3 regions of the Pseudomonas sp. AC193 genome follow, and region 1 is predicted to be linked to each of the others. Evidence: predicted binding sites of a transcription regulator. Region 1 holds the regulator's gene; each other region holds the start of a gene.
What was found. The regulator FliA, encoded in region 1, starts transcription of late flagellar genes. The targets are predictions, from matches to a motif close to CTAAAGTTTNNNNNNNNNNNGCCGNTAA.
Positions count from the first base shown of each region.

Region 2: ACZZ0D_RS11645 (methyl-accepting chemotaxis protein) is a predicted target of FliA. The motif match lies at 6,279-6,306, and genes of this name have one in related genera.
Region 3: ACZZ0D_RS09625 (methyl-accepting chemotaxis protein) is a predicted target of FliA. The motif match lies at 6,633-6,660, and genes of this name have one in related genera.

Region 1 is NZ_OZ409832.1:3,608,558-3,618,660, reverse strand. It holds gene flhA (flagellar biosynthesis protein FlhA) at 1-1,876, shown strand, start outside; gene flhF (flagellar biosynthesis protein FlhF) at 1,888-3,228, shown strand; partial or broken gene fleN (flagellar synthesis regulator FleN) at 3,345-4,174, shown strand; gene fliA (RNA polymerase sigma factor FliA) at 4,171-4,911, shown strand; gene ACZZ0D_RS16280 (chemotaxis response regulator CheY) at 5,078-5,449, shown strand; gene ACZZ0D_RS16275 (protein phosphatase CheZ) at 5,468-6,256, shown strand; gene ACZZ0D_RS16270 (chemotaxis protein CheA) at 6,293-8,527, shown strand; gene ACZZ0D_RS16265 (protein-glutamate methylesterase/protein-glutamine glutaminase) at 8,577-9,731, shown strand; gene ACZZ0D_RS16260 (flagellar motor protein) at 9,731-10,103, shown strand, end outside.
Region 2 is NZ_OZ409832.1:2,586,376-2,596,478, forward strand. It holds gene ACZZ0D_RS11610 (MFS transporter) at 194-1,381, shown strand; gene ACZZ0D_RS11615 (alpha/beta hydrolase family protein) at 1,477-2,514, opposite strand; gene ACZZ0D_RS11620 (FMN-dependent NADH-azoreductase) at 2,752-3,363, opposite strand; gene ACZZ0D_RS11625 (LysR substrate-binding domain-containing protein) at 3,492-4,400, shown strand; gene ACZZ0D_RS11630 (MmcQ/YjbR family DNA-binding protein) at 4,397-4,756, shown strand; gene ACZZ0D_RS11635 (DUF1294 domain-containing protein) at 4,873-5,301, opposite strand; gene ACZZ0D_RS11640 (undecaprenyl-diphosphate phosphatase) at 5,298-6,128, opposite strand; gene ACZZ0D_RS11645 (methyl-accepting chemotaxis protein) at 6,434-8,068, shown strand; gene pnuC (nicotinamide riboside transporter PnuC) at 8,261-8,824, shown strand; gene ACZZ0D_RS11655 (AAA family ATPase) at 8,821-9,345, shown strand; gene ACZZ0D_RS11660 (hypothetical protein) at 9,703-10,103, shown strand, end outside.
Region 3 is NZ_OZ409832.1:2,088,499-2,098,601, forward strand. It holds gene glgA (glycogen synthase GlgA) at 1-707, opposite strand, end outside; gene ACZZ0D_RS09605 (D-2-hydroxyacid dehydrogenase family protein) at 1,373-2,326, opposite strand; gene ACZZ0D_RS09610 (alpha/beta fold hydrolase) at 2,340-3,386, opposite strand; gene ACZZ0D_RS09615 (YqaA family protein) at 3,475-3,909, opposite strand; gene ACZZ0D_RS09620 (DUF411 domain-containing protein) at 3,909-4,355, opposite strand; gene ACZZ0D_RS09625 (methyl-accepting chemotaxis protein) at 4,573-6,564, opposite strand; gene ACZZ0D_RS09630 (hypothetical protein) at 6,945-7,475, shown strand; gene ACZZ0D_RS09635 (N-acetyltransferase family protein) at 7,531-8,457, opposite strand; gene ACZZ0D_RS09640 (phenylacetate--CoA ligase family protein) at 8,457-9,746, opposite strand; gene ACZZ0D_RS09645 (aldehyde dehydrogenase family protein) at 9,775-10,103, opposite strand, start outside.

The sequences.
Region 1 (10,103 bases):
ACTGGCCTTGAACGTCGCCTCGACACGGGTGGTGATGCTCCACGGTCAGGACGGCCACGCCGCGGCCGGTAAGGTGATTCAGGCCTTCGGTGAGGTGGTGATCGGCGGTAACTACGTGGTCGGTATCGTGGTGTTTGCGATCCTGATGATCATCAACTTCGTCGTGGTGACCAAGGGTGCCGGGCGGATCTCCGAGGTGAGCGCACGCTTCACCCTCGACGCGATGCCCGGCAAACAAATGGCGATCGACGCCGACCTCAACGCCGGTTTGATCGATCAGAACCAGGCGAAGATGCGCCGTCAGGAAGTCGCCCAAGAGGCTGAGTTCTACGGTTCGATGGACGGTGCCAGCAAGTTCGTGCGCGGTGACGCCATCGCCGGCCTGCTGATTCTGTTCATCAACCTCATCGGCGGCATGGCCGTGGGTATCTTCCAGCACAACATGAGCTTCGGCGATGCCGGCCGGGTTTACGCCTTGCTGACCATCGGTGACGGTTTAGTGGCGCAATTGCCATCACTGTTGTTATCTACAGCTGCGGCGATCATGGTGACCCGTGCTTCCGGTTCGGAAGACATGGGCAAACAGATCAATCGCCAGATGTTCGCCTCGCCAAAAGCGCTGGCGGTGGCGGCCGGTTTGATGGCGGTGATGGGCCTGGTGCCGGGCATGCCGCACTTCTCGTTCCTCAGCATGGCGGCACTGGCTGCTGGCGGCGCGTACCTGTTCTGGAAGAAGCAGAACGTCGCCAAGGTTGAAGCGCTGCAAGAGGTCAAACGCCAGCAGGAGCTGCTGCCGTCGCCGGCCCGCGCCATGGAAACCAAGGAGCTGGGCTGGGATGACGTGACGCCAATCGACATGATTGGTCTGGAAGTCGGCTACCGCTTGATCCCGTTGGTGGATCGCAATCAGGGCGGGCAATTGCTGGCGCGGATCAAGGGCGTGCGCAAGAAGCTCTCGCAGGATCTGGGCTTCCTGATGCCGACCGTGCATATCCGCGACAACCTCGATCTGGCGCCAAGCGCCTACCGTTTGACCCTGATGGGCGTGATCCTCGCCGAAGCCGAGATCTACCCGGATCGCGAACTGGCGATCAACCCGGGGCAGGTATACGGCACGCTTAACGGCATAAACGCCAAAGATCCGGCTTTCGGGCTGGAAGCGGTGTGGATCGAAATCAGCCAGCGCGCGCAGGCACAGTCCCTCGGATACACCGTGGTCGACGCCAGCACCGTGGTCGCGACGCACTTGAACCAGATTCTGTACAAACACTCCAGTGAGCTGATCGGCCACGAGGAAGTGCAGCAACTCATGCAATTGCTGGCCAAAAGCTCGCCGAAACTGGCTGAAGAGCTGGTGCCGGGCGTGGTCTCGTTGTCGCAACTGCTTAAAGTATTGCAAGCGCTGTTGGCCGAACACGTGCCGGTGCGTGACATCCGCAGCATCGCCGAAGCCATCGCCAACAACGCCGCCAAGAGTCAAGATACCGCCGCGCTGGTGGCTGCGGTGCGGGTTGGCGTATCGCGCGCCATCGTCCAAAGCATTGTAGGCACTGAGTCCGAGCTGCCTGTGATCACCCTGGAACCAAGGTTGGAACAGATATTGCTCAATAGTCTGCAGAAGGCAGGACAAGGCTCGGAAGAGGGCGTTCTGCTGGAGCCAAGCATGGCCGAGAAGCTGCAACGTTCGCTCATCGAAGCGGCGCAGCGTCAGGAGATGCAAGGTCAGCCGGTGATCCTGTTGGTAGCAGGCCCGGTGCGCGCGATGCTCTCGCGCTTTGGCCGCCTCGCAGTCCCTGGATTGCACGTGCTGGCCTACCAGGAAATACCGGACAACAAGCAAGTGACAATTGTTGCGACAGTAGGGCCCAACGGCTGAGGTAGTGGTTCATGCAAGTTAAGCGTTTTTTCGCCGCCGATATGCGTCAGGCCATGAAGCTGGTTCGTGATGAGCTGGGCGCTGATGCCGCCATCATTGGCAACCGCCGCATTGCCGGCGGTGTCGAGCTGACGGCTGCGCTCGATTACAAATTGTCGGCGCTGGCGCCACGGGTTCCGAACATGGAACTCGAAGACGAGCTGCGCAAGACCCAGTCGCGCATCGTCACCGCCCAGGCCGAGCTGAGCCTGCGTGGCGAAGCCGATGGCAATAGCAATCGCCAGATCTTTGCCGGCCTGCCACTCACCGCTGGCCTGCCGTTGACCGCCGCTGAACCGCTGACGGAGCCGACCTACGCCGCGCCAGCGCGTCCAGCCCCGGCACCGGCGCAGTCCTCCGGCGGCGTCGATCCACGCGCACTGGATTCGATGCGTTTTGAATTGAACAGCCTGCGCGAGCTGATGGAAGTGCAGCTCGGCACACTGGCCTGGAATCAACTGCAGGGCAGCCGTCCGGCGCAAGCCAATCTGTATCGCCGTCTGCAACGCATCGGTCTGTCTGGCCCGCTGTCGCGTGATCTGCTGTCGATGATCAGCGACATCGAAGAGCCGCGTCAGGCCTGGCGCATGCTGCTCGCGCATCTGGCGCGAATGATTGCCGTGCCGGAAGTCGAGCCGCTGGAAGAGGGTGGTGTGATCGCCATGGTCGGCCCTGCCGGCATGGGCAAGACCACCACGCTGGCGAAACTGGCCGCACGTTATGTGCTGAAATACGGCGCGCAGAATGTCGCGCTGGTGAGCATGGACAGCTTCCGCATCGGCGCGCAGGAACAACTGAAGACCCTGGGCCGCATTCTCAATGTGCCGGTGACCCACGTTGATCCGGGCCAGTCGCTGGTGCAGGCGCTGGATCCATTGCTGCGCAAACGCGTGGTGCTGATCGATACCGCCGGCCTGCAAGCCAGCGATCCGGCCCTGCGCATGCAGCTCGAAAGCCTCGCCGGGCGTGGCATCCGTTCAAAAAATTATCTGGTATTGGCAACCACCAGCCAGAAACAGGTTCTAACCGCCGCTTATCACAGTTACAAGCGTTGCGGGCTCGCCGGGTGCATCCTGACTAAACTGGATGAAACGGCCAGCCTTGGCGAAGTGTTAAGCCTGGCGATCAGTCATGAATTGCCGGTCGCGTACCTGACCGATGGCCCACGGATTCCGGATGATTTGCATCTGCCGCGCCGTCATCAACTGGTCAGCCGCGCCGTCAGCGTGCAAATGCAGGAAGAACCCAGCGAAGAAGCCATGGCTGACATGTTCGCTGATATCTACCACAGCCCCACCAAGCAGGTAGGCTGAGGTATTCATGAACAGTTTTTGTACCTACATCGATGGTCTGCCATGCATTGTTCCGTTTGTGAACGCGCAGCCAGTAATGTGGCCTCCGTCTATGCAAGACAAGGTAAAGAAATAACATGGGCAGCATGCATCCCGTACAGGTGATCGCGGTGACCGGCGGCAAAGGTGGCGTCGGCAAAACTAACGTGTCAGTGAACTTGTCTCTGGCGCTGGCAGAGCTTGGCCGTCGGGTCATGCTGCTGGACGCCGATCTGGGACTGGCGAACGTCGACGTTCTGCTGGGCCTGACACCCAAACGCACTCTGGCCGATGTCATCGAAGGCCGCTGTGAGCTGCGCGACGTACTGTTGCAGGTCCCGGCGGGATCCGCATCGTACCGGCCGCGTCCGGCACGCAGAGCATGGTTCATCTGAGCCCGGCGCAACACGCCGGCCTGATTCAGGCCTTCAGTGACATCGGCGACAATCTCGACGTTCTGGTGATCGACACCGCTGCAGGTATTGGTGACTCGGTAGTCAGTTTCGTTCGCGCAGCGCAGGAAGTGTTGCTGGTGGTCTGCGATGAGCCGACCTCGATCACTGACGCTTACGCACTGATCAAACTGCTCAACCGCGATTACGGCATGAACCGCTTCCGCGTCCTCGCCAACATGGCGCAGAGCCCGCAAGAAGGTCGCAACCTGTTCGCCAAGTTGACCAAGGTCACGGATCGCTTCCTCGACGTCGCCTTACAATACGTCGGCGCCGTGCCTTACGACGAAAGCGTGCGCAAAGCGGTGCAGAAGCAGCGCGCTGTCTATGAAGCCTTCCCGCGTTCCAAGTGCGCGCTGGCGTTCAAGGCCATCGCGCAAAAGGTCGACACCTGGCCGCTGCCCGCCAACCCGCGCGGCCACCTTGAGTTTTTTGTCGAGCGCCTCGTGCAGCAAACGGCAGGGCCCGTGCTATGACCGCTAGCGGTATGAATTACTACAAGAAGTCGGCACGCGACGCTCAGTACGAGCTGATCGAGCGTTACGCGCCGCTGGTCAAACGCATTGCCTATCACTTGCTGGCGCGGTTGCCGGCAAGTGTGCAGGTTGAAGACCTGATCCAGGCCGGGATGATCGGCCTGCTTGAAGTCTCGACCAAATACGACGCCAGTAAAGGCGCCAGTTTCGAAACGTACGCGGGCATTCGAATCCGCGGCGCGATGCTCGACGAAGTGCGCAAAGGGGATTGGGCACCACGCTCGGTTCACCGCAATACCCGGATGGTCAGCGACGCAATTCGCTCAATTGAAGCTAAAACCGGCCGTGATGCTAAAGATCACGAAGTTGCGGCCGAACTCCAATTGAGTCTCGACGATTACTACGGGATTTTGAATGACACCTTGGGCAGTCGCCTGTTCAGTTTCGACGATCTGTTGCAGGACGGCGAACACGAAGGGCTGCACGAGGATGGCGCGAGTGCTCATCTTGAGCCGTCACGCGATCTGGAAGATGAACGCTTCCAGGCGGCGCTGGCGGACGCGATTGCCAATTTGCCGGAGCGTGAGCGACTGGTGTTGGCGCTGTACTACGACGAAGAGCTGAACCTCAAGGAAATCGGTGAAGTCCTTGGCGTCAGTGAATCGCGGGTCAGCCAGTTACACAGCCAGTGCGCGGCCCGTTTGCGGGGGCGTTTGGGGGAGTGGCGAGCGCGCTGAAGGCAGTGTGGGGACACTGCGAACGAGGCTGGTGCGGTGATGAACGGCACCGGTCTTGCTCTGTTGTGCTCCAGACAGTCTTCGAGTGCTGCGCCGATTGATTGAAGTGGCGCGTCCAGGTGCTGGGCGCGTTTAAGACTGCTTGGAGGTCGAATTGAACAAAGACATGAAAATCCTCATCGTTGATGACTTCTCAACGATGCGGCGGATCATCAAGAACCTGCTGCGTGATCTTGGGTTCACCAACACCGTCGAGGCTGACGATGGCACCACTGCCATTCCAGTGCTCAACAGCGGAAGCATCGACTTTCTGGTAACGGACTGGAACATGCCGGGCATGACCGGTATCGACCTGCTGCGTCACGTGCGTGCCGACGAAAAACTCAAGCACCTGCCGGTATTGATGGTGACTGCTGAAGCCAAGCGCGAGCAGATCATCGAAGCCGCTCAGGCCGGTGTGAACGGCTACGTCGTCAAACCTTTCACGGCTCAGGCGCTGAAAGACAAAATCGAGAAGATTTTCGAACGCATCGGCTGATGAACGCGCGGGGGAGCTATGGAGCATAAAGAATTTTCACAGGGCGATTTCGAGTCGACCCTGAAAAAACACGCGGTCGAACTGGTCGAGAGCCTTGAAAAAGGCAAGTTCGGCGACGCTGTGCAACTGATCCATGAGCTCAATCAGACCCGTGACCGCGGCCTGTATCAGGAAGTGGGCAAGCTCACACGCGAACTGCACAGTGCGATCGTCAATTTCCAGATCGATCCGCACATGCCGCAGGCCGAGGAAGTGTCGCAAATCACCGACGCTACCGAACGTCTGGGCTATGTGGTCAAGCTGACGGAAGCTGCGGCCAACCGCACCATGGATCTGGTGGAAAGCGCCACGCCGGTGGTCAATGGTCTGGCTGAAGAAGCCCAGGCTCTGAGCACGGATTGGGGCCGTTTCATGCGCCGCGAAGTCGGGGCTGAAGAGTTCCGCGAACTGGCGCGCCGGGTCGACGGTTTTCTGTCGCGCAGCCACACGGGCAACCGTGCGGTGTCGAGCAATCTCAACGACATTCTGCTGGCCCAGGATTACCAGGACCTCACCGGTCAGGTGATCAAACGCGTGACCCAACTGGTCACCGAAGTCGAAAGCAATTTGCTCAAACTCGTACTCATGGCCAGTCAGGTGGACCGCTTTGCGGGCATCGAACATGACCGCGCCGCGATGCTTGCAGAAAAAGATCCACAAAAACATCTCTCGCAGGGTGAAGGTCCGCAGATTCATGCCGATAAACGAGAAGACGTTGTGTCCGGTCAGGACGATGTGGACGATTTGTTATCCAGCCTTGGATTTTGAGTTTAGGTTTTTAGACCTGTTAGGAGCACCCCATTAATGAGCTTCGGCGCCGATGAAGAGATCCTTCAGGATTTCCTGGTTGAGGCCGGCGAGATTCTTGAGCAACTGTCCGAGCAACTGGTCGAGCTGGAAAGCCGACCGGATGACGCGGATCTGCTCAATGCAATTTTTCGCGGTTTCCACACTGTAAAAGGGGGCGCCGGCTTCCTTCAGCTCAATGAGCTGGTGGAGTGCTGTCACATCGCCGAAAACGTGTTCGACATCCTGCGCAAGGGTGAGCGTCGCGTTGATGCAGAACTGATGGACGTGGTGCTGGAAGCACTGGACGCGGTGAACAGCATGTTCACTGAGGTGCGTGAACGCGCACCGATCACCGCTGCAACGCCTGAGCTGCTGGCAGCGCTGGCACGTCTGGCCGAGCCGCAATCGGCGGATGCCGTCGCGGTCGAAGAAGTCGTTGAAGCGCCGGTCGCGGAAAGCGATTCGGGCGACATCACCGACAACGAATTTGAACAACTGCTGGACTCGCTGAATGCCGTCAAGGCACAAGCCGAAGCCCCGCCAGCGCCGGTGGCCGATAGCGCCGCCAGCGATGAAATCACCGACGCCGAATTCGAGTCGTTGCTGGATCAACTGCACGGCAAAGGCCAGTTCGCGCCGGACGCCGTAGCGGCGACGCCAGCGGCTCCGGTTGCTCCGGCAGCGGGCGACAGCTCGGACATCACCGACGACGAATTTGAAGCGTTGCTCGATCAGTTGCACGGCAAAGGCAACTTCGCCGTCGAAGCGCTGGAGTCGGCGATTGCCTCGGCACCTGCGCCTGCTGCTCCAGCGGCCGCCGCTGCCGGCAGCGACTTGATCAGCGATCACGAATTCGAATCGCTGCTCGACGAATTGCACGGCAAAGGCAAATTCACCGATGTCGGCGCCGCCTCTGCGGGCAGCGCTTCGACGGTGGCCACGCCAGTCGCCAAGGCTCCAGCCGCTGCGGCGCCGAAACCTGTCGCCAAGCCTGAGCCAAAAGCCGAAGCCCCCAAAGCTGCTGCGCCGGCTCCGGCCCGTGCACCGGCAACACCGCCACCGGAAAAACCGGCGAGCGAAGCCGAGACCACCGTGCGCGTCGATACCGCACGTCTCGACGAAATCATGAACATGGTCGGCGAACTGGTACTGGTGCGTAACCGTCTGGTGCGCCTGGGCTTGAACAGCGGCGACGAAGCCATGCAAAAGGCTGTGTCGAACCTCGATGTGGTCACCGCTGACCTGCAAACCGCAGTGATGAAAACGCGGATGCAGCCGATCAAGAAAGTCTTCGGGCGCTTCCCGCGTCTGGTTCGTGACCTGGCCCGTCAGCTGAAAAAAGAGATCAACTTGGAGCTGGTCGGCGAAGAAACCGACCTCGACAAAAACCTCGTCGAGGCCCTGGCCGATCCGCTGGCTCACTTGGTGCGTAACGCGGTCGACCACGGCATCGAGTCGCCGGAAGAACGCGAAGCATCGGGCAAGGCCCGTGGCGGTCGTGTGGTGCTGGCCGCCGAGCAAGAAGGCGATCACATCCTGCTGTCGATTTCCGATGACGGCAAAGGCATGGATCCGAACGTGCTGCGCGCCATCGCGGTAAAACGCGGGGTGATGGACAAGGACGCGGCCGATCGCCTCAGCGATACCGAGTGCTACAACCTGATCTTCGCTCCGGGTTTCTCGACCAAGACCGAGATCTCCGACGTCTCCGGCCGCGGTGTCGGCATGGACGTGGTGAAGACCAAGATTTCCCAGCTCAACGGTTCGATCAACATCTACTCGACCAAGGGCCAGGGCTCGAAGATTGTCATCAAGGTGCCGCTGACGCTGGCGATCATGCCGACGTTGATGGTCATGCTCGGCAATCAGGCGTTCGCGTTCCCGCTGGTCAACGTCAACGAAATTTTCCACCTCGACCTGTCGACCACCAACGTCGTCGACGGCCAGGAAGTGGTGATCGTGCGGGACAAGGCGCTGCCACTGTTCTACCTCAAGCGCTGGCTGGTCAGCTCCGCCGCTCACGAAGAGCAGCGCGAAGGCCATGTGGTGATCCTTTCGGTGGGCACTCAGCGGATCGGCTTCGTCGTCGATCAACTGGTCGGCCAGGAAGAAGTGGTCATCAAGCCATTGGGCAAAATGCTGCAGGGCACTCCGGGCATGTCCGGCGCCACCATCACCGGTGACGGCCGCATCGCGCTGATTCTCGATGTTCCAAGCATGCTCAAGCGTTACGCCGCACGGCGTATTTGAATCCGGGGCGGCGGGGCGATTACGCTCCGCTGCACCTAATGGAGTGTTTATGGCAGTCAAAGTCCTGGTGGTGGACGATTCGGGTTTTTTCCGCCGCCGCGTCTCGGAAATTCTTTCAGCGGATCCGAGCATCCAGGTGGTCGGCACCGCCACCAACGGTAAAGAGGCCATCGATCAGGCACTGGCGCTGAAGCCGGACGTGATCACCATGGACTACGAGATGCCCATGATGGACGGCATCACGGCGGTGCGGCACATCATGCAGCGCTGCCCGACTCCGGTGTTGATGTTCTCCTCGCTGACCCACGAAGGCGCTCGGGTCACCCTCGATGCGCTGGACGCCGGCGCGGTGGATTTTCTGCCGAAGAATTTCGAAGACATCTCGCGCAATCCCGAGAAGGTCAAACAACTGCTGTGCGAAAAGGTGCACAGCATCTCGCGCAGTAATCGTCGTTTCAGTGCTTACAGTGCGCCGGCTCCAGTGGCTGCGCCTGCACCGACGCCTGCTCCGACTGCATCAAGTTTCAGTAGCCACAGCAGCAGCCACAGCACCAGCGCTGCGGTGCGTCCAGCGCCAGTGCATGCTCCGGTTGCAACCCGTGCACCGGCCGCCAGCGCTTCGTCGCCGGCACCGAAACGCAAGGCTTACAAACTGGTTGCCATCGGCACCTCGACGGGCGGTCCGGTTGCGCTGCAACGGGTGTTGACTCAGTTGCCAGCGAACTTCCCGGCACCGATCGTGTTGATCCAGCACATGCCGGCGGCGTTCACCAAAGCGTTTGCCGAGCGTCTCGACAAACTCTGCCGCATCACCGTCAAGGAAGCCGAGGATGGCGACATCCTGCGTCCGGGGCTGGCGTTGCTGGCGCCGGGTGGCAAGCAAATGATGATCGACGGCCGTGGCGCGGTGAAGATTCTGCCGGGCGACGAGCGTCTGAATTACAAGCCGTGCGTGGACATCACCTTCGGCTCTGCGGCCAAGTCCTACGGTGACAAAGTTCTGGCGGTGGTGCTCACAGGCATGGGCGCCGACGGCCGTGAAGGCGCGCGTTTGCTCAAGCAGGGCGGCAGCTCGATCTGGGCGCAGGACGAAGCCAGTTGCGTGATCTACGGCATGCCGATGGCCATCGTCAAAGCTGACCTCGCCGACGCGGTGTACAGCCTGGACGAGATCGGCAAGCACATCGTCGAGGCGTGTATCTGATGGATGTTCTAAGCCTTATCGGGATCATCATGGCGTTCGTCGCCATCATCGGCGGCAACTACCTTGAAGGCGGCCACATCGGTGCGCTGGCCAACGGTCCTGCCGCGTTGATCGTCCTCGGCGGCACCGTCGGCGCGGCGCTGCTGCAATCGCCGATGAGCGCGTTCAAACGCGCCATGCAGATTCTGGCGTGGATTCTGTTTCCGCCCCGGGTTGATCTGGCCGGCGGCATCGACCGTGTCGTCAACTGGAGCCTCACCGCGCGCAAGGAAGGCCTGCTGGGTCTGGAAGGCGTGGCCGATGCTGAACCGGATAATTACTCGCGCAAAGGCCTGCAACTGCTGGTCGATGGCGCCGAGCCGGAAGCGATTC
Region 2 (10,103 bases), 1.0 Mb from region 1:
TGGCCGGTGCGGACTTCTTCGCGAGCAAGCCCGCTCCCACAGGGGAATGCGTTCCAAAGTGGGAGCGGGCTTGCTCGCGAAGGGGCCGTCAGCAGCGCCATCAATCCAAGGATAAATAGTTAGCCTGCTTCCTTTTATCCCACAGCCACGCCATCATGCGAACTCTCCCACCGCCGCCCGCGAACGAGTCCTCATGTCTGCGCAGCAACTGCCACCGCAAAGCTCCATGGCGATCACCCTGCAGATCGTTTCCATCGTTTTCTATACCTTTATTGCCTTCCTCTGCATCGGTCTGCCGATCGCGGTGTTGCCCGGCTATGTCCACGAACAACTGGGTTTCAGCGCAATCATTGCCGGGCTGGTCATCGGTTCACAGTACTTGGCCACCCTGCTCAGCCGCCCGATGGCCGGGCGCATGTCGGACACCATCGGCACCAAACGGGCGATCGTGTATGGCTTGCTGGGGATTGTGCTAAGTGGCGTGCTCACCCTGATTTCGACGCTGTTGCAGAGTTTTCCACTGACCAGCCTGCTGATTCTGATTCTCGGGCGTTTGCTGTTGGGCGTCGCGCAGGGCCTCATTGGTGTCGGCACGATCAGTTGGTGCATGGGCCAGGTCGGCGTCGAACACACGGCAAAATCGATTGGCTGGAACGGCATCGCCTCGTATGGCGCGATTGCGATTGGCGCGCCGCTGGGCGTGGTTATGGTCGCTGAATACGGCTTCGCCAGCCTCGGAATTGCCCTGTCGGTATTGGCCGCCGGCGCGTTGCTGTTGATCCGCAACAAACCTTCGGTACCGGTGATTCGTGGCGAACGCCTGCCGTTCTGGGCAGTGTTCGGGCGCATTGCCCCGTTCGGCGCGAGCCTGACCTTGGCGTCGATCGGTTACGGCACACTCACCACGTTTATCACGCTTTATTACCTCAACCGTGGTTGGAGTGGCGCGGCGTACTGCCTGACGGTGTTTGGCGTGTGCTTCATTCTGTCGCGACTGCTGTTTATCTCGGCGATCAGTCGTTTCGGCGGTTTTACCTCGGCGATTGCCTGCATGACCATCGAGACTGTGGGATTGGTGATGTTGTGGCTCGCGCCCTCCACCGCGTTCGCCTTGATTGGCGCCGGGTTGGCGGGGTTTGGCCTGTCGCTGGTGTATCCAGCGCTGGGGGTTGAGGCGATCAAGCGCGTGCCGAGTTCCAGCCGAGGTTCGGGGCTGGGGGCTTATGCAGTGTTCTTCGATCTGGCGCTGGCGATTGCCGGGCCGTTGATGGGCGCGGTGGCGTTGAATCTGGGCTATTCGTGGATTTTCTTCAGTGCGGCGCTACTGTCGGTGATCGGGTTGGGGCTGACCCTACTGCTTAAACGCCGAGCAATGGGTTGAATCAAGATCAAAAGATCGCAGCCTTCGGCAGCTCCTACAAGGAATACCCTCTCATGTAGGAGCTGCCGAAGGCTGCGATCTTTTGATCTATCGGGTTATTGATCCGCGGTCTGCATCCCCGCCCGCGTCGGTTTACCCAGCGCATGCGAGAAAAACCGGCCTGCCTCGGAGATCAGGTTGCGGTGAATATCCTCTCGATCCACGCCATCAGCATCGGTACACAACGCCGGCATCGCCATGAGCTGCTCTTCAGTGCACGGCGCCATAAACACAAAGTGCCCTGCTCCGGCCAGCAACTTGAAGTCCGGCGCGGTCGGCAGTTTGCGCGCCAGCGCGGCGGCGTTTTTGTCGAAAGCCACCAGTTTGTCGCCATCACCGCTGTAAAGAAGCACCGGCACGTGCACGTCGGCCAAGGTATGACGGCCGAATTTAAGACTCAGCGGCGCCATTAACAGCAAGGCATGTACGCGCGGATCGGCGACAGGCTGCAAATCATCGCGATCCACAATCAACTCGCCCTTAGTGTTGCAGGCGTCGCGATCGTCAGGACGCTCTTGGCAGTAGCGACGCAAGCGATCCAGATCCGGCTGCGCCCCCGAAAGGATCAGCGCGGTCTCACCGCCTGCCGAATAGCCGATCACCCCGACCTGGTCGGCGTTGACGAATGGCGCAAGCATTGGGTCGCCAAGCGTGGCGGTAATCGCTTCGGATATCTGGATCGGCCGCCCGTAGAGGTTGCTGAGGGTACCGAGCCGGCTGTGATCCTTGGAGTTGTCGCCGGGGTGAATGACCGCTACGACGACGAAGCCTTTACGCGCCAGTGAGGTCGCGAGGTCATGCAATGCGAGCGGCGTCCCGGTGTTGCCATGGGACAACATCAGCATGGGAAAACGGCCAATGGCGATTTTGGTGTCTTCACCCGCCTCGACTGTGTAGCCCTCAATCAGCGCGGTGTGCTCGCGATCGCTGGAAGGATAGAAAGCGATGGCGCGCATCGGTTGCAGATCCAGTGGATCGAGGAACGTCATTTCGTGATAGCCGACGCTCCAGCGTGGATGCAACCCGGGGGCGGCGTGCACTGTATTCAGGCTGCCTAGCAGGCAAATCAGTAACGTTGCACAAAGACGCATCATCGGATGCCCCACCCTGTTGTTACTCAATCGAAAGATCCGCCGTGTTGCGAAGGCCGAAGCGCCGAGGATTCGGCCTTAGGCGATGGCAATACACTCAGACGCTGTTCGTTTAACTGCATAACCCGGGCCAGATTATGTAACAGCCTGAAACAAAAAACTCCGTATTCGGCCCTTGCAGAACCAGAATACAGAGTTTTTTGGGTGTTACCTGAACAACAGCTGTTCTTTACGCAAGCCTTACGCAGCGGCGAACAGTTGCTCGCTGATTTTCGCTTGAGCAGCGGTCATCGCGTTGTTGCGCACTTCGTCTCCGTACGCCAGACCTTCAGCGCGAACGATTTCGATGTCGGTGATGCCGAGGAAACCCAGCACCAGCTTCAAGTAGTCTTCGTGAGCAACGCCGCTCGCTTGACCGGCGTGGATGCCGCCAGCGGTCGACACGATGACGACTTTCTTGCCACCGCACAGGCCTTCAGGGCCGGCTTCGGTGTAACGGAAAGTCTGGCCGGCAACGGCGATGCGGTCGATCCAGGCTTTGAGTTGGGTTGGCACGGTGAAGTTGTACATCGGTGCGGCGATGACGATCGCGTCAGCAGCGATGAACTCGGCCAGGGTGGTCGCGCTCAGGTCGGCTTCGTGCTGTTGTGCGGCGTTGCGCAGTTCAGCGGTGGTGCCGGCGGCAACCAGGGTAGTCGACGAGAAGTGGCTGATGGCGTCAGCGGCCAGGTCGCGGTAAGTGACCACGGCGCTCGGCTCGGCGGCTTGCCAGGCTTTGGTGACTTGGCTGCTCAACTGACGGGAGGCCGAGTTGTCGCCCAGAATGCTCGAATCGATATGCAGCAGTTTCATGCGGAATCTCCTGGAATGCATCGCCTGTGGCGACTGAATGGAGACAATCCTACGCAAGAAACCAATGGATGATTAGCCGCCGACAATGCGATAGTTTGTCCCACTGATAGAACAGTTGGATTTCCCTGATGCAAGATCTCAACGATCTCTACTATTTCGCCAAAGTCGTCGAGGCCGGTGGCTTTGCGGCGGCGGGCCGTTTGCTGGGCATTCCCAAGTCACGACTGTCGCGGCGAATTGCCGAACTCGAAGAGCGACTCGGCGCGCGTCTGCTGCAGCGCACCACACGCCAGCTCAATCTCACTGCGGTCGGCGAGCGTTATCTGCGTCACTGTCAGGCGATGTTGCTGGAAGCGGAAATGGCTGACGAGGCCGTGGCGAGCATGTCCAGCGAGCCACGCGGGCGATTGCGTGTGTCATGCCCTACCGGGTTGGCCCATGAAATGCTGCCGATGGTCATCAGCGACTTTCTTGGCAAATTTCCGCAGGTACAACTGGAAGTGGTGCTGCTCAATCGCCGGGTGGATCTGGTCACCGAAGGGATTGATGTCGCGTTGCGCGTCAGAGAACTGGGTGACGAAGATCCATTGCTGGTGACTCGACGATTGCGTCAGGCGCAAATGGTGGTGATCGCCAGCCCGGCTTTTCTTGAAGGCAAGACGATCGAACATCCGCAAGACCTGAAAAATCTGCCGGTGCTCGGCGCGCTGGAAGCTGATCGCATGGTGCATGTGCGCTTGCTCGATCAACACGGCAAGAGCTTCGAGCTGAGTATGGAGGCACGGCTGGGGATTGACGATTTTGTGGTGCGCAAGGCCTGCGTACTGGCCGGTCAGGGCTTTACGCTGTTGCCGATGATGTATTGCGAAAGCGAACTGGAAAACGGCACGCTGGTGCAGATGCTGCCGGAGTGGTCGCTGCCAGGCGGCTGGCTGCAAGCGGTGTACCCGCATCGTCGCGGGGTGATGCCGGCGGTGCGCGCGTGGATCGATCATCTGGTCGAGTCGTTCAATGCCTGTGGGGAGCGGTTGCTATGACGAAAGGAAAAATGAGCGAAGCGGACGTCGCCGCGTTTTGCCTGGGCCTGCCCGGTGCTCGGGAAGATTACAAATGGGGCGGCGTGCGCGTGTTCTCGATTGCCGGCAACAAGATGTTTGCCTTGCAGGGACTGCGCGGTGATTCGTTGGCGTTCAAGGTCGACAAGGATCTGTTCCTCGGCCATTGCGACCGCCCGGGAATTCACCCGGCGCCGTATCTGGCGCGGGCGCAGTGGATCATCATGCACCCGCCCTACCCGCTGGGCGCTGAGGAGTTGCGCGGATTGTTGCAGCGCTCGCACCAGTTGGTAGTAAGCAAACTGCCCAAGAAAACCCAGATCGGCCTACTGCTGTAAACCCAATCCCCCGTAGGAGCTGCCGAAGGCTGCGATCTTTGGACTTTGATATTAAAAAAGCAAAATCAAAAGATCGCAGCCTTCGGCAGCTCCTACAGGGGGGAGTCGGTATTTGTTTAGAACAGGGCCAGCAGGTTCGAGCCGAGGAATATCTGGTCGATCCAGAACACCTGGTGCAGCGCAACGATCACCCAGAACAGCACCTGAAACGACACCTTGCGCGTCTTGTGCCGAAACACTTGCTGGGCGATCAACGCACCCGGCCAGCCGCCGGCCAGTTCCACCGCGTGAAGGATGTTCTCCGGCGTGCGCCAGGCATCGGCGCGGGCCTTGCGTTTATCTGCCCAGTACAGAAAAAACGCCAGCACGCTGACAATGCCGTACGCCGCCAATGGCACCAGCGAAATCCCGCGCACCCACATCGACAACGAGCCGAACAACGGCAACGCGAGAACGATCAGCAGCACCACCAGTTTCAATTTCAGATGCTGAATGTTGCCGCCCGAAGGTCGCCCTTCCGGCCGGCGTGCGCGGGAATCACTCATGGTTTGGCTGCCGACCAGTCCACCCAGCCAAACTGCCAGGTCGCCAGAATCACCAGACCGAAGACGATCCGGTACCAGGCGAACGCCGCATAGCTGTGGCTGGCGATGAACTTGAGCAAACCTTTCACCGCGATCATGGCAAAGATGAAAGCGGTGACAAAACCAATGGCGAACACTGGAAAGTCCGCCGGCACAAACAAGTGGCGGTACTTGAAGCCCGAGTAAACCGCTGCACCGACCATGGTTGGCATGGCGAGGAAGAACGAGAACTCGGTTGCGGTTTTGCGCGACAGACCGAAAAGCAAACCACCGATGATCGTCGAGCCGGAGCGCGAAGTCCCTGGAATCATTGCCAGACATTGGGCGAAACCGATTTTCAAGGCGTCCGTCCAGCGAATCTCATCGACCGTTTCGGCATGCACTTCATGCTGACGCTTTTCCGCCCACAACATGATGATGCCGCCAATGACCAGAGCCGCCGCAACGGTGATCGGGTTGAACAGGTACTCGTGGATCAGGTCGGCAAAAATCACCCCCAATACCACTGCCGGCAAGAAAGCGATCAGCAGATTAGCGGTAAAACGCCGCGCGCTCGGCTGGGTCGGTAAACCGATGACCACGTCGAGAATCTTGCGGCGAAACTCCCAGACCACCGCGAGGATCGCGCCGAGCTGGATGATGATATTGAACGCCATGGCCCGTTCGCCGCCGAAGTTGAGCAAATCGGCAACGATGATCTGGTGTCCGGTACTGGAAATGGGCAAAAACTCCGTGAGCCCCTCTACAACTCCAAGTATCAGTGCCTGCAAGGCGGTCCAAAGATCCATCAATCCCCCAAAGAGCGATGCACGACGGCATGCCCCGATAGTATTTTTCTTACGTTCACTGCGATCAGCGTAGCTGTTTATGGCTGTACCGATTCCGCGCGCACAGGATCCACACGAAATGGTCAAAATTCCGTGAAATATCAACTTGGATTCAGGTTTTTACGCGCGGGGCCGAAATCCTATCAGACAAGCCGTAAAAGCGCTGCCGTGTTATACGACTTGGGTCGCGTAGGCCGCATCACCGAATCGTGGTTGGATGCTGGCGATGGTTTATGACAATAAAAAGAACCCGGAGTGACAGCGTTATGAACAGCTTGCGCAGTGTGTCGATCAGCCGACGCTTGTGGCTCATCTTGGTGGTAGCGGTGGTGATGTTGTTGACCTTGGGCGCCTTGATGCTCAAGCAGATCCACGCCGATCTCTATCATGCCAAAGCCCAGAAAACCCAGCATGTGGTGCAAACCGCCAGCGGCCTGCTGACCTATTACCACGACCTGGAAACCGCCGGCACCCTGAGCAAAGAGGCTGCGCAGAAGCAGGCGCTGACTGCGATCCGCGGCCTGCGCTATGACCAGAACGACTATTTCTGGATAAACGACCTCACGCCCGTGATGGTCATGCACCCCACCAACCCCAAACTTGAAGGCCAGAACCTTTCGGCAATTCGCGATCCGGACGGTTTTGCGGTGTTTAACGAGATGGTCGCCATCGCCAAAGCCAAGGGCGCCGGCATGGTGGATTACCGTTGGCCAAAACCCGGTGCCAGCGAACCTGTGGCCAAGACCTCCTACGTCAAACTGTTCGAGCCGTGGGGCTGGGTACTTGGCTCCGGCGTGTATATCGACGACGTACAGGCCGAATTTCAGGGCCAGGTGATCAAAGCCTCGGCGATTGGTCTGGCGATCGCCGTGATCATGGCGCTGCTGGTGATTCTGATTGCGCGCAGCATCGTGCGGCCGTTGCAGGAAACCGTGAACGCCATGGCCAACATCGCCAGCGGCGAAAGCGACCTGACTCGCAGTCTCGATACCCACGGTCAGGACGAAGTCACTGAGCTGGCGCACCACTTCAACGCCTTCACGGCCAAGCTGCGTAGGGTGATCGGCGACTTGCAGGTCTCGGCCAGTGCGCTGGGCGTGTCGTCCAGCGAACTGGGCAACGATGCCTCGCAGGCGCAGCAACGCAGTCAGCAGCAATCGCAGCAAATGGAGTTGGTGGCCACCGCGATCAACGAGGTGACCTACGGCGTGCAGGACGTGGCGAAAAACGCCGAGCACGCGGCCGCGGAAATGCGCGACGCCGAAGCGCAGGCACAACAGGGACAGATCAATATCGATGGCAGCTTGCAACAGATCGACAAACTGTCGGGGACGATTGGTCAGGCGGTTGAAGTGATTCGCACATTGGCTGCTGAAAGCACGCAGATTGGTAGTGTGCTGGAAGTGATTCGTTCGATTGCCGAGCAGACCAATCTACTCGCGCTCAACGCTGCTATCGAAGCGGCGCGTGCTGGCGAACAGGGTCGCGGTTTTGCGGTGGTGGCGGATGAGGTTCGATTGCTCGCGCAACGGACGCAGAAGTCGACGGCGGAAATTCAGACGATGATTGAGCGTTTGCAGAATCATTCCGAAGCCGCCGTTAAGGTGATTGGCGACAGCAGCAAGGCTTCGCAGCTGACCATTGAGCAAGCAGGACTGGCCGGGGCCAGTTTGAGTGCGATTGGCCAGGCACTGCGCAATCTCAACGGTTTGAATGCGTCGATCGCCAGCGCCACGCTGCAGCAGGCGCATGTGGTTGAGGACATCAACCAGAACGTGACCCAAGCAGCCGGGCTATCGCACAGCACGGCGTTGGCGGCGGAACAGTCGAGTGTGGCCAGCGTACGGCTTGCGCAACTCAGCGAACAGCTGAACGGCTTGCTGCGCCAATTCCGCGTTTGACGCATTTCACTGTGGGAGCGGGCTTGCTCGCGAAGGCGTCCTGTCAGTCACCTCTTACTTGACTGATACAGCGCTTTCGCGAGCAAGCCCGCTCCCACAGGTTTTTGGTGGTGTGCCAGTTGATTGTGTGAACCTCATTCGAGAGGTTTTGGTTACAATCCGCCCCCTCTTCAACTCCCCCAAGGAAGACTCATGTCCGGGCTCGAACTGTTTGCCGCCGCTCTCGGTGTGATTGCCGTGTGGCTGACGGTTAAACAGAATCCGCTGTGCTGGCCGATCGGGCTGGTCATGGTGTTGCTCTACAGCTGGATCTTCTTTGAGGTGAAGCTGTATTCGGACATGTTGCTGCAAGTGATCTATGCCGCCCTGCAAGTCTACGGCTGGTGGCAGTGGACGCGGGCCGGGACGATGCATGACGGGCGTCAGGTCACCCGCCTCGATCAGCGTTCGATTCTGTTGGGGCTGGGTGTCGGCGCGGTTGGCAGTTTGTTGCTGGGCGCGGCGATGGCGCACTGGACGGATGCTGCGCAACCTTGGCTCGACGCTGCGCTCACCGGTTTTAGCCTGGTCGCGCAGTTGTGGATGGCGCAGAAACGTCTGCAATGCTGGGCGCTGTGGTTTGTGCTGGATGTGATCTTCGTCGGGTTGTTCATCTATAAAGGCCTGTACCTCACCGCTGCGCTGTACGCCTTGTTCACCCTGATTGCGGTGCAAGGCTGGCGCGAATGGCGGGCGGATCCGGCGTTGCGCACATGAAAGTCGTGGTGCTCACCGGCCCTGAATCGACGGGCAAGAGCTGGCTCGCTGCCGGCCTGCAAAAGCAGTTTGGCGGGGTTCGGGTGGATGAGTACGTGCGCCGGTTCATCGAAGAGAATCCGCGCGATACTTGTCTGGCTGACATTCCCGCGATCGCCCGTGGCCAGTTGCAATGGGAAGACGAGGCACGCGCGCAGCGGCCAGCGCTGCTGATTCTCGACACCCACTTGTTGAGCAATATCCTCTGGAGTCAGACGCTGTTCGGTGATTGTCCGGACTGGCTGGAGCCCGAGCTATTGGCGCGGCATTACGATTTGCACCTGTTGCTGTCCCCTGAGCAGATCGACTGGACGGATGACGGTCAGCGCTGCCAACCGGATCTGCAGGAACGTCTGGCGTTCTTTCGAGCCACACAAAACTGGCTGGAAAAACACCGGCAGCCCTTTCAAATCATTCAAGGCAACTGGGCCGAGCGACAGGCGCAAGCCGTAGCCGCGGTCGCACATCTATTGGCTGAGTGATCAGCGACGTGGGGCTTTTGCCCCACCAATTTCCCCTGTTCTGGGGCAATTGTGTCCGTTTCTGAAACACTCGCCCGAGTGCAAAGTGGCCGTTTCAACGCCCTTCATCGTTTTGTCATGCCGCTTGTTACGTTGATGAAACACATCCCCGCAAACCCTTGTTCCAGAGCTTTGTTCAGCGAACAGACAGGTCTTCTGGCCAAGCACTGTTTCAGCGATGAAACATCACGTGTTTCAGCCCTGCGAACTTTTCCGATAACCCATTGAAAAACCGTCTGTTTTAAAAAGCGGCACAGCTTTCGCTCTCTCCTTCCCAACGCTGACTAGGGCCAGCCCACTGAAGAAGGAATTGCCGCCGTGGGGAATATCAAAAAAGGCTTCACCTGCCTGGTGCTGATCGGATCTGCAGCCAGCACATTCATCAGTTTTTACGCTCAGGCCGAAGGCAACGGCGTGATTGTGCTCAATCGCGATGTCCAGGTTCATTCGATCGGCCGCGAGAGGGGCAAAGACCCCTACCCAACCACCGTCAATGCCAACCCTTCGGCGCGAGTCGTTCAGGCCGTGAACAGCGGTGAACTCAGCGATGGCGAGTTTGCCAGCGTCGCCAGCGGTTCCTCCATCAGCGGCACCATCATGAATCAAAACGGTGCGCTGCCCGGTACCAACGTCATCACCAACCCCAACGGGTTGCCCGGTATGAGTGCCGGTCACGGTGGCGGCAGCGGCGGCAGCATTTCCAACACCATCAATCGCTC
Region 3 (10,103 bases), 1.5 Mb from region 1:
AGGGCATGGTTGGGAATGCCCAGTTCAGGGCACGAGCCGAGGCTGGTCACGCCTTGATACGCGAGGTTGTGAATGGTGAACAGGGTCGGCGTGCGCTGCCCGCGCCAGTGCATATAAGCAGGGGCCAGACCAGCCGGCCAGTCGTGGGCGTGCACCAGATCCGGGCACCAGTGAATTTGTGCGAGGTTGGCGGCGATGTCGGCAGCGGCCAGACCGAGACGAGCGAAGCGGATATGGTTGTCCGGCCAGTCGCGACCGTTGTTGGCGCCATACGGCGAGCCTTCGCGCTCGTACAGTTCCGGGCAGATCAACACGTAGATCACCAGACCGTCAGGCATGTCCATGCGCCCGATCTTGCACGGAGGCAGCGCAGCATGACCGCCGAGTTCGCCGATGATGTGGATCGGGTTCTCGCTGTGCATGACTTGCGGGTAACCGGGGATCAACACGCGCACATCGTGCAAATGGGCCATGGCACGGGGCAGGGCGGCAGACACGTCACCCAGACCGCCGGTTTTCACCAGGTCGGCGATTTCCGAGGTCACGAACAACACTTTCTTCTTGTTGGGATTCTGACTTGCTACTGGCGTCAGCGTTTTGGTGCCGGGGACGTTGATCTGTCGGCTACCGGGAACGCTGATGGTGCTCGATTCACCCATCGATTGGTGAGCACGCTCTCCCTGAATATCCAATGCCGCACTGATCATATGAATCTCCCGTGTTGTTGATCTGATTCTTGTGTTCTCTCTGTAGGAGCTGCCGAAGGCTGCGATCATTGGCTTTTAAAGGATCAAAAGATCGCAGCCTTTGGCAGCTCCTACGTACGGCAAGCGCAAACGCGCCACGCATCGGTGAGCAAACGCTACCCAACACGCGCAAGCAGAATGGGTGTTTGGGCTATTGCAAGGATTGCACCAGCCGCTTCGGCCCTACCTTTGTGATGACCCGCCGCGTCGTGCAAAAGTTTCGACTTTTTTTCCGGAATGTGACCAACCGGTTTCGTGCCCCGAAAACCAGTCTAGGCCAGATCCTAGAGCGGGCGACGGCAAATGGGTAAATTGTTCGACAATCGGTTTGCTTTAATCGGGAACCGGAGTTTTCAGGGGTAAACGCACCGACGAAGTGCAGGTTTTTTTGAGGCGCGGGGCTAAAACGGTGACTGAACAGTCACAATTTTGTGCTGGGGAAGGAGGGGGGGTGCACTGTTGTGGTGCGGGCAGTTTGTTGTTGTGGGGACAGTTAATGCCCCTTCGCGAGCAAGCCCGCTCCCACAGGTTGATCGCCTTCCATCTGAAGGAACCCGGTCAAAAATGTGGGAGCGGGCTTGCTCGCGAAGGCGATGGCACCTGCACCATCCCAATCAGGAAATGACTCAATTCAGTGGTCGGACGAGATTGCCCGCAGCCCAGCCCTGAATATCCTCGATCATCTGCGAAAAGAACTGCTCATAATTCTGCCGACTCACGTACCCGACATGCGGCGTCGCCAGCACATTATCCAGCTTGCGAAATGGGTGCATGTCCGGCAACGGCTCCTGTTCGTACACGTCCAGCGCCGCCCCGGCGATCTGCTGTTTCTGCAACGCCTTGATCAGCGCCGCTTCATCAACAATCGGCCCGCGCGCGGTGTTCACCAGCAGCGCCGTCGGTTTCATCCAGCCCAGCGCCTGCGCATCGACCAAGCCACGACTGCGCTCGCTGAGCACCAGATGCACCGACAACACATCCGCCTGCTCGAACAGCGCTTGCTTGCTGACGTACGTCACGCCGACCTGTTTCGCCCGCTCAGCCGTGAGATTCTCGCTCCAGGCAATCACGCGCATGCCAAACACCTGACCAAACTGCGCGACACGCTGGCCAATGCTGCCGAGGCCGAGAATGCCCAGCGTCTTGCCATGCAGGTCGCCACCCAGACCCTGCTGCCACTGCCCGGCGCGCAGAGAATTGGCTTCGTTCACCAGATTGCGTGTGGCCGCCATGATCAGCGCCCAGGTCAGTTCCGGTGCTGCATGTTTGTAGCTATCAGTGCCGCAGACCTTGATCCCGAGTTTGGCTGCCGCTGGCATGTCCAGCGCCGCATTGCGCATGCCGCCGGTGACCAGTAGCTTCAGATTGGGCAGACGCTTGAGCAAATCCTCATCGAAACGCGTGCGCTCGCGCATCACGCAAATCACCTGATAGCGGCCCAGACGTTGCGCCAAAGTGGCGTTGTCCGCCGGGTAATCATGTTCAAACGTGACTTCGCCGATGCCGTCCAGCACAGACCAGTCGACCACGTTGCGGGCCACGTCTTGCCAGTCATCGATTACCGCAATCTGCACCGCCATCAGCCTTACCTCATCAACGAACGGGATTGGTTTTGCTCAGCCAGCCCAGCAGCGCTTTGTGGAACTGCTCGGGTTCTTCCATTTGTGGCGCGTGGCCCATGCCGGGGAATTCCACCAGCGTCGACTGCGGGATCAGTTTCGCCACCTCTTTGCCGAGAACATCGTAGTGACCGATCTTCGCCTTCACTTCCGGTGGCGCAATGTCCTTGCCGATGGCCGTGGTGTCGGAGGTACCGATCAACAACAGCGTCGGCATTTTCAGGTTCTTGAACTCGTAGTACACCGGCTGGGTGAAAATCATGTCGTAGATCAGCGCCGAGTTCCAGGCGACTTGGGTCTTGCCCGGGCCTTTGCTGAGGCCGGCGAGCATGTCTACCCAGCGATCGAATTCAGGCTTCCAGCGGCCATCGTAATAAGTCGTGCGTTCGTAGTCGCGAATGCCTTGGGCAGTGACTTTCAGTTCGCGCTCATACCACTGATCGACGCTGCGATAGGGCACGCCAAGGGCTTTCCAGTCTTCCAGACCGATCGGGTTGACCAGCGCCAGTTGATCGACCTGCTCCGGGAACAGCAGCGCATAACGCGTGGCCAGCATGCCGCCGGTGGAGTGGCCGAGCAGCGTAGCTCTCTGGATGCCCAGCGCTTTCAGCAGTTGCTGGGTGTTGGTCGCCAGTTGCTGGAAGCTGTACTGATAGTTGTCGGGTTTGCTGGAGGAGCAGAACCCAATCTGATCCGGCGCGATCACCCGGTAACCGGCCTCGCTCAGGGCTTTGATCGAACTGTCCCAGGTCGCGCCGCAAAAATTCTTGCCGTGCATCAACACCACGGTGCGGCCATTGGCCTTGCCGTGAGCGGCGACGTCCAAGTAACCCATTTGCAGGGATTTGCCTTGGGACTGGAAAGCGAAGTGTTTAAGCGTGTAAGGGTATTCGAAGCCCTGCAGTTCCGGGCCATACGCCGGGCCTTCGGCGGGCGCGGTTTCAGTGGCGGCATGGGCAAACAGGGGCAGGGCAGCGCTGAGAAACAGGCCGGGCAACCAGCGGTTTAACGAGTTGGACATAGGGACAAACTCCATGGAAATCGGCCGATGCTGGAATGGCCGTATTACGGCGACGTTAAACACACAGGCAATGTCGGCGGCTGATGGTTCAACCGAGCCAGCCGAGGGTCAGCAGGGCCAGCACGCCATAGCGCGCGCCTTTGGCGAGTGTGACGATCAGCAGAAAACGCCCGAGGGGTTCGCGCATGACGCCGGCGATCAGCGTCAGTGGGTCACCGATAATCGGCAACCAACTGAGCAGCAACGACCAATGACCGTAACGCTCATAGTGCTTGCGCGCAGTGGCCATGTGTTTGGCGCTGACCGGAAACCAGCGGCGTTCCTGAAATCGCTCGATCCCGCGCCCCAGCCACCAATTGACCAGCGAGCCGAGCACATTGCCCAGCGTCGCTACCGCCAACAACCCCCACAGCCAGTAGCGCTCGCTGACGATCAACCCGACCAGTAACGCCTCGGACTGCAACGGCAATAACGTTGCCGCACCGAACGCGGCAAAGAACAGCCCGACGTATGCTGCACCCATCAATGAGCCGGGTAGTCCGCCACCACGACGTCAGTGCCGTTCTTCTTCAAACCGATCACTTGATAAGCATCGCTCATGCCATCCATTTCCATGCCCGGCGAGCCCATCGGCATGCCCGGCGCGGCGACACCGAGCAGATCATCGCGCTTGGTCAGGGCCAGCACTTGATCGGCCGGTACATGGCCTTCGACGAATTTGCCATTGATGATCGCGGTGTGGCACGACGCCAGACGCGGTGGCACGCCGTGTTGTTGTTTGAAGCTGCTCATGTCGCTCTCGACATGGTCTTCAACTTTAAAGCCGTTGGCTTCGAGGTGGCTGATCCACTTCTTGCAGCAGCCGCAATTGGCGTCGCGGTGAACTTCGATCGGGATCAGATCGGCGGCTTGCGCCAGGGAAGAAATGAACAGAGCGCTCAGGGTGAGCAGACGCAGAGAGGTTCGCATGACAGGTTCTCGAGTCGAGTGGCGGTCAAAAAAGAACGTATTTTGACCGGTTTTTCCTGCCCGGCTTCAACGGAGTGTTTCCAGTTGCTACAAGACCGGAACGCCGTAGTCCCTGTAGGAACTGCCGCAGGCTGCGATCTTTTGATCTTGCCCCTTAAAAGCCAAATCAAAAGATCGCAGCCTGCGGCAGCTCCTACAGGGGTGTCACTTTGGTGGTTCAGCTGACTTTAAAGCGCCCCATAATCGCACTCACCCGGCTATTAGCCTCCAGCAATTGCTGCGTATTCAACTCGCTGGCCTGGCCGCCGTGTACCAGTTCCTCAACCATGTGGCGGATTTGCACCATGCTGCGGTTGATCTCTTCGGTCACGGCGCTTTGCTGTTCGGCGGCGGTGGCGATTTGTGTGCTGAGGCTGTTGATGTGGCTGACCGAACCGGCCATTTCATCGAGACCGGTGTTGACCCGCGCCGTAGCATCGGCGGCCGACTGGCAACTGGCTTGGGTGTTTTCCATCGCCGCCACCGACGAACTCACGCCTTGTGTAAGGCGGGTCAACATTTCGTTGATTTCCGAAGTGCTGGCCTGAGTGCGAGCAGCGAGGGCGCGGACTTCGTCAGCCACCACGGCAAAACCACGACCCTGTTCTCCGGCGCGGGCGGCTTCAATCGCAGCGTTAAGCGCCAACAGGTTGGTCTGGCCGGCAATCGCGCCAATCACGCCGAGAATCTCGGTGATGCGCTGAGCGTCCTGCTGCATGTTTTCAACTTTATGGGTAGCGCTGGCCACTTCGTCGATCAGCGCTACAACGCTGTTGGTCGCTTCACCGACCACCACCCGCGAGCGGTCGGCGTTTTCGTTGGCTTTTTGGGTGAACGCGGCGGTTTCAGCGGCATTTTGCGCGACGCTTTCGGCGGTCGAGCTCATTTCGGTGATCGCGGTAACCGTCTGATCGGTTTCCGAGGCATGGCGCAACAGAATCTGACTGGTGTGCGCCGAGGTGCGTTGCAGGTTGTCGAGGCTCGAAGCCATTGCCCCGGTAGCGTGAGTCACTTCGCCGATCATGTTTTGCAGGTACGCGATAAACGTGTTGATCGAATGGCCGATCGCGCCCAGTTCATCTTCGGCGCGAATGGTGATGCGCTTGGTCAGGTCGGCATCGCCGCTGGAGAGCAAATCAATGTTGGCCTTCAACGCTTTCATGCGCGCGATCAACTGACGAATCGCGTAGACCTGCAGCAGCACCAACAGAATCACCAGCGGAATCTGCAACAGGCTCAAGGTGCTGAGCACGTCATCACGCTGGGCGGTGAGCATTTTGGTCGGCAGGGCGGTGGCGAGGAACCACGGCGTGCCTTCGATCGGACGCATAAAGAAGGTGCTGTCCTGACCGTTGTTGTCGAACTCGATGCGTTGCGATTGCTCGCGGTTTTGCAGGCCGGCGTTGATCTGCTTGGCGAACGGCAGGTTGCCCGCCAGCTCGCTGATGTTCTTCAGCACGATCGGGCCGCTGATTCGCGAGCTGTTGCTGATGATCTTGCCGTCGGCTTCGACGATGAGCATTTCGGCGTTGAGATCTTTTTCCTTGCGCGCCACCAGATCATTGAAAAAGCCGAGGGTCACGTCGATGGTCGACACGCCCCACGCTACGCCGTTTTTCTGGATGGCCATGGCGCAGTTGGTGCGCGGCTCGGCACTGGCATCGTCTTTGTAGGCAGCGGCCCAGGCGCACTGGCCGCGCGGGGTTTGCATGCCGCCCTTGTACCAGCTCTGGTCGTAGTAATTGGGCGCGGCGTCGCTGTTCCAGAAGGTGTTTACCGCCAGTTTTCCCGAGGCGTCGCGGTGCCAGAAAGTGCTGAACTTGTTGCGTCCGGCTTCACGTTGGCCGGGCAGCGGCCAGATACCGCCGCCAAAGACTTTCAATTCGCCGTACTGGTCAACCAGCCCCGGCAACACGGTGTCGATTGCCGCGCTGTCGAGCAGTGGGATGGTTTGAGTGATGCTGCGTTGCTGTGCCTGAACCTTGTTCAATTCGCCCTGAATCTGTTCAGCAACTTCGGCGATGCGATTGAGCACGACTTGCTCTTCGGTGTGCCGCAATTTGGGCGCGACCAATTGGCTGATGCCGACCACGGTCAGCACTGACAACAGCAGAATGAACAGAACCAGAAACAGCGTGTAGCGAGCCTGAATGGTGCGGAATGCGGGCATGGAAACCGGTCCTTGAGCTGCGATTGTAGTTATGGCGCGGGGATTCGAAACAGTGCGGGTATCCCTACGTATCGTCGCGGCAAAGGGAAGCTTTAGGTACTTTCGTACTGGATTTCGAATTGTCGATCAAAGGCACGTATCGGCATTGATACATTCAAACTAACCAGCCTGTTCATTAGTGCTATAAATCTATTCTCGGCGCTCTAACAATATCGCTGTAAGCCTTTATTTAGGAGGCTTTGCAGATTTGTATCTAAAATGTACGAAATGTGTAAAAAGACCATAAATAAGTTGGAGTCACTGGTGTGCCGGCCGATACTCTCGGGCATACAAGTCGCTCAACAAGGACATTTCATGGCCGTTTTTCAAGGAGTTTTCGCATGACTATCGGCATTACCGGTACCTGGCAGAGCAAGGCCGGCGTTCTGGTTCGCGACACGGGTGCGAAGAAACAGGTGGCTCAGAGCGTCAAGGTGCAGCAAATGCTCACCAAGGTCGGCACCAACCCTAATGCCTTGAACGTTGCCGAGATGGACAAGCAAGGACTGCGCAAGCAGATCAAAGGGTTTGACCCGACCAACGTGTCGGTGAAACAACTGGGTAATCTGAGCGAATTTCTGCGCGGTAGAGGGCTGATCTCAGAGATCACCTCCATCACTCTGCTCAATGCCGGCGACAAATTCGACCGTTTCGGCGTACAGAAAGACCCTGAAGCACGCTTTAACGCGCTGGAGTATTTCGCCACTCAACTGGACACCATCCAGAGCAATAGCCTCAACGGCAATTTCTACGGTAAGAGCCTGATCCCCGAATTCAAGAAAGCCATCTATGTGCTGCAGAATCTGAAGACCTACGGTGAAGGCAACGCGCCTACACCTCCTTCGGATAAAGGCGTTAAAGCCAAGGCATAAACAACATAATCCTGTGGTCTGGGGCATTTTTGCAGACCACAGGTCACTGCTTCAGCTAACGATCAATCTGTGTGGCTGCCTGCGTTTGCGTCAGTTCGTGCAAGCGTTGCATGTGCGGACAGTGGAGATGCAGCGTCCGCTGACACATACCCCGATGAAACAACGCCAACCATCCCTCGTATTTGCCGTGTCCCGGCGCCAGTCCCGTAAAGACAAAACCGATATCGGCGAGCCGGCTCAGATCCACGGCAAAGTGCCTGGACAGTCTGAGCTTTATCGACACCAGCCAATGCGCTGGCAACTCTCGCAACTGCCTGATCAAGCCCAGACCGATCTTTTTCACAAGCATGTCGTAACGGTTCGCCTGCTTTTCCAGCTGAACCGGTACGCCGCTCCAGCGAGGCGTTTGATCATCGACACCGAACACGTTGCTGAGGTGGAGCATGAATGCCGCGCAACAGGTCGGCCAGCGTTGGTTTGGCAACGGTTGTTGATAGCCTGGAATGACCCGGCAACCAATGACAATCGATTCCGGCGTGCTGGCGCCGAACGGCGAGGGTACGTAGTCCGGCAGCAGCCCGGTGTTATGAAAGCCAAGGCTGGCGGCCATCCGCTGCGTGTAGGGGTGATGGGTGACTTGCTTGATCGTGACATTGCGACACCCCAACGCCTGCGCATGAGTCAGTAACTGCTCGCCCAGACGCGTGGCGATTTGTTGGCCACGGGTTTGCGGGTGGACGACGCTCAGCGCCAGTTCGGCGCTGTGCGAGGCGGTTTCGCGAAACAGTGTGGCGTGGCCGAGGATCTGTTCATCGACTTCGGCAACCAGCGAATGCCATCGATGATCCGCGTGGTTCTGGCTAATCATGTGCGGCAGGTACACATGCGGTTGCACATAGTGATCACCGTAGACCTGCCTGAACAGTTGGCTGACCGCCGTTGCGTCGGAATTGCGGTAGTTGCGTAAAATCAGTGTTTCCATCACGTAAGCCCCGCAGCAGGGGGCGAGTACACGCGCCGATCGAGTATGCGCAAGCATTTTCCGGAGCGCGGATGACGTTGCAGGTCTTCGGATGTGCAACGCTGAATGCGCAGTTCCAGCAATTGGTCAGCCTGCAGTTTTTTGATCAGCGGATAGCACTCGACCAAGCGCGATTCAAGTTGCCGGCAAGCGTTCTCATCGGACGGCGGCGGGGTGGTCGGTTGCCACTTCAGGCTCAATACATCCTTGTGCGCTGTCTGTTCGATCATCAGTTGCCAGTCGTCGCTGCCAACGGTGTGCTGGACGATGGCGCCGATTTCGCTCGGAATCAGCGAAAGCAGGCCCACGCGCACCCGTTGGCTGCTGGCGCTGCGTCCTTTTAGGGCAAATTTACGCCGGGCGGTGCCGGCGGGCTCACGCCAGCAGGCGCGATCGCCGACCGGGTAGCGAATCAGCGGCATCAAGGTTCGATTCAGGTTGGTCAGCACTAACAGTCCCGGCTGATCACAGTCATCGATCAGCGCTCCGGACACCTCGTCAATGATCTCGATAATGGCGTGCTCGTCCTGCATTCGATGCTCGCCGTCATCACAGTCCAGTGTACTGGCGCCGATAAAACCGGCATCGACGCTGGCGTAGCCAATGGAGGTGATGCGGGCGTTGGGGAAAACTTGGCCGAGTACCTGCCGCTGCGAAGCAAACAAGCTTTCGCCGCCGTAAAGGATTGTCTCGACGCCCTGCAGAATCTGCCCATGACGACTGAGCCAGGCGGCAAATGCCAACAGGTGCGCAGGCACTCCCGCCAGAACATTGATCCGATGCTGAACGATCGCTTCGGCCAATACACTGGAATCGACGTCGCCGGTGAAAGGGAATTCGGTAATCGACGTATCGACATGCGCGAGCGCGTCATGAATAAACAGAAAGCTGGCGTACAAGTCGCCGGCGAAAAACAGATTGGCCACGCGATCGTCGGGCTTGAACTGCATTGTCAGACTATGACCGAAGTCTCTGACGAGCGCGTGCCATTCACTGCGGCTGTAAACGGACAACTTGCCCGCGCTGGTCGAGCCGCCTGTTTTGAACACCAGCGCCTGACTCGGTGAACCTGTCAGCACAGGCCAACGATCAAGGTCATGGCTTTGATCCCAGTAGTCGACTGGATCGGTCAGTGGCAGTTGGGACAAAGCCGTGATCGGTTGATTAACAGGGCCCAGCGTTTCTGTGTAAAAACCCGAGTGTTGACGAGCGTAGGTGATCAGCTCGTTGAGTTGATGAATAGTTTTCACGGTGTTTTCTCTTGTAATAAGTCGGCTGTTAACGCCGTGAGTCGATGAATATCGGCGTCTTGCCGCTGTGTTTGTGGCGAGTGAAGTGTTCGACGGAACAGGCTTCAACTTCGAGCACCAACAATCCGTTTTGCACGACGGTCGCGAGCGTCAAGTAGCTGGCCAGTCTGGTCAGCGCCTCCTCTGATGAGAGTTCCGAGCGCAGGTGCATGCGTTCGACGCCGTCGGGTGCGTGGTCAAGCAACAGTTGGAAAGGGCTTTGCAGGCGCTCGGCCAATTCGCTCAGGGAAATGAAATCGGTGCCGATACGAATCAGTTTTCCGTGGCGTTGCATCAGTTCGAAACGCGGCGAGAGCA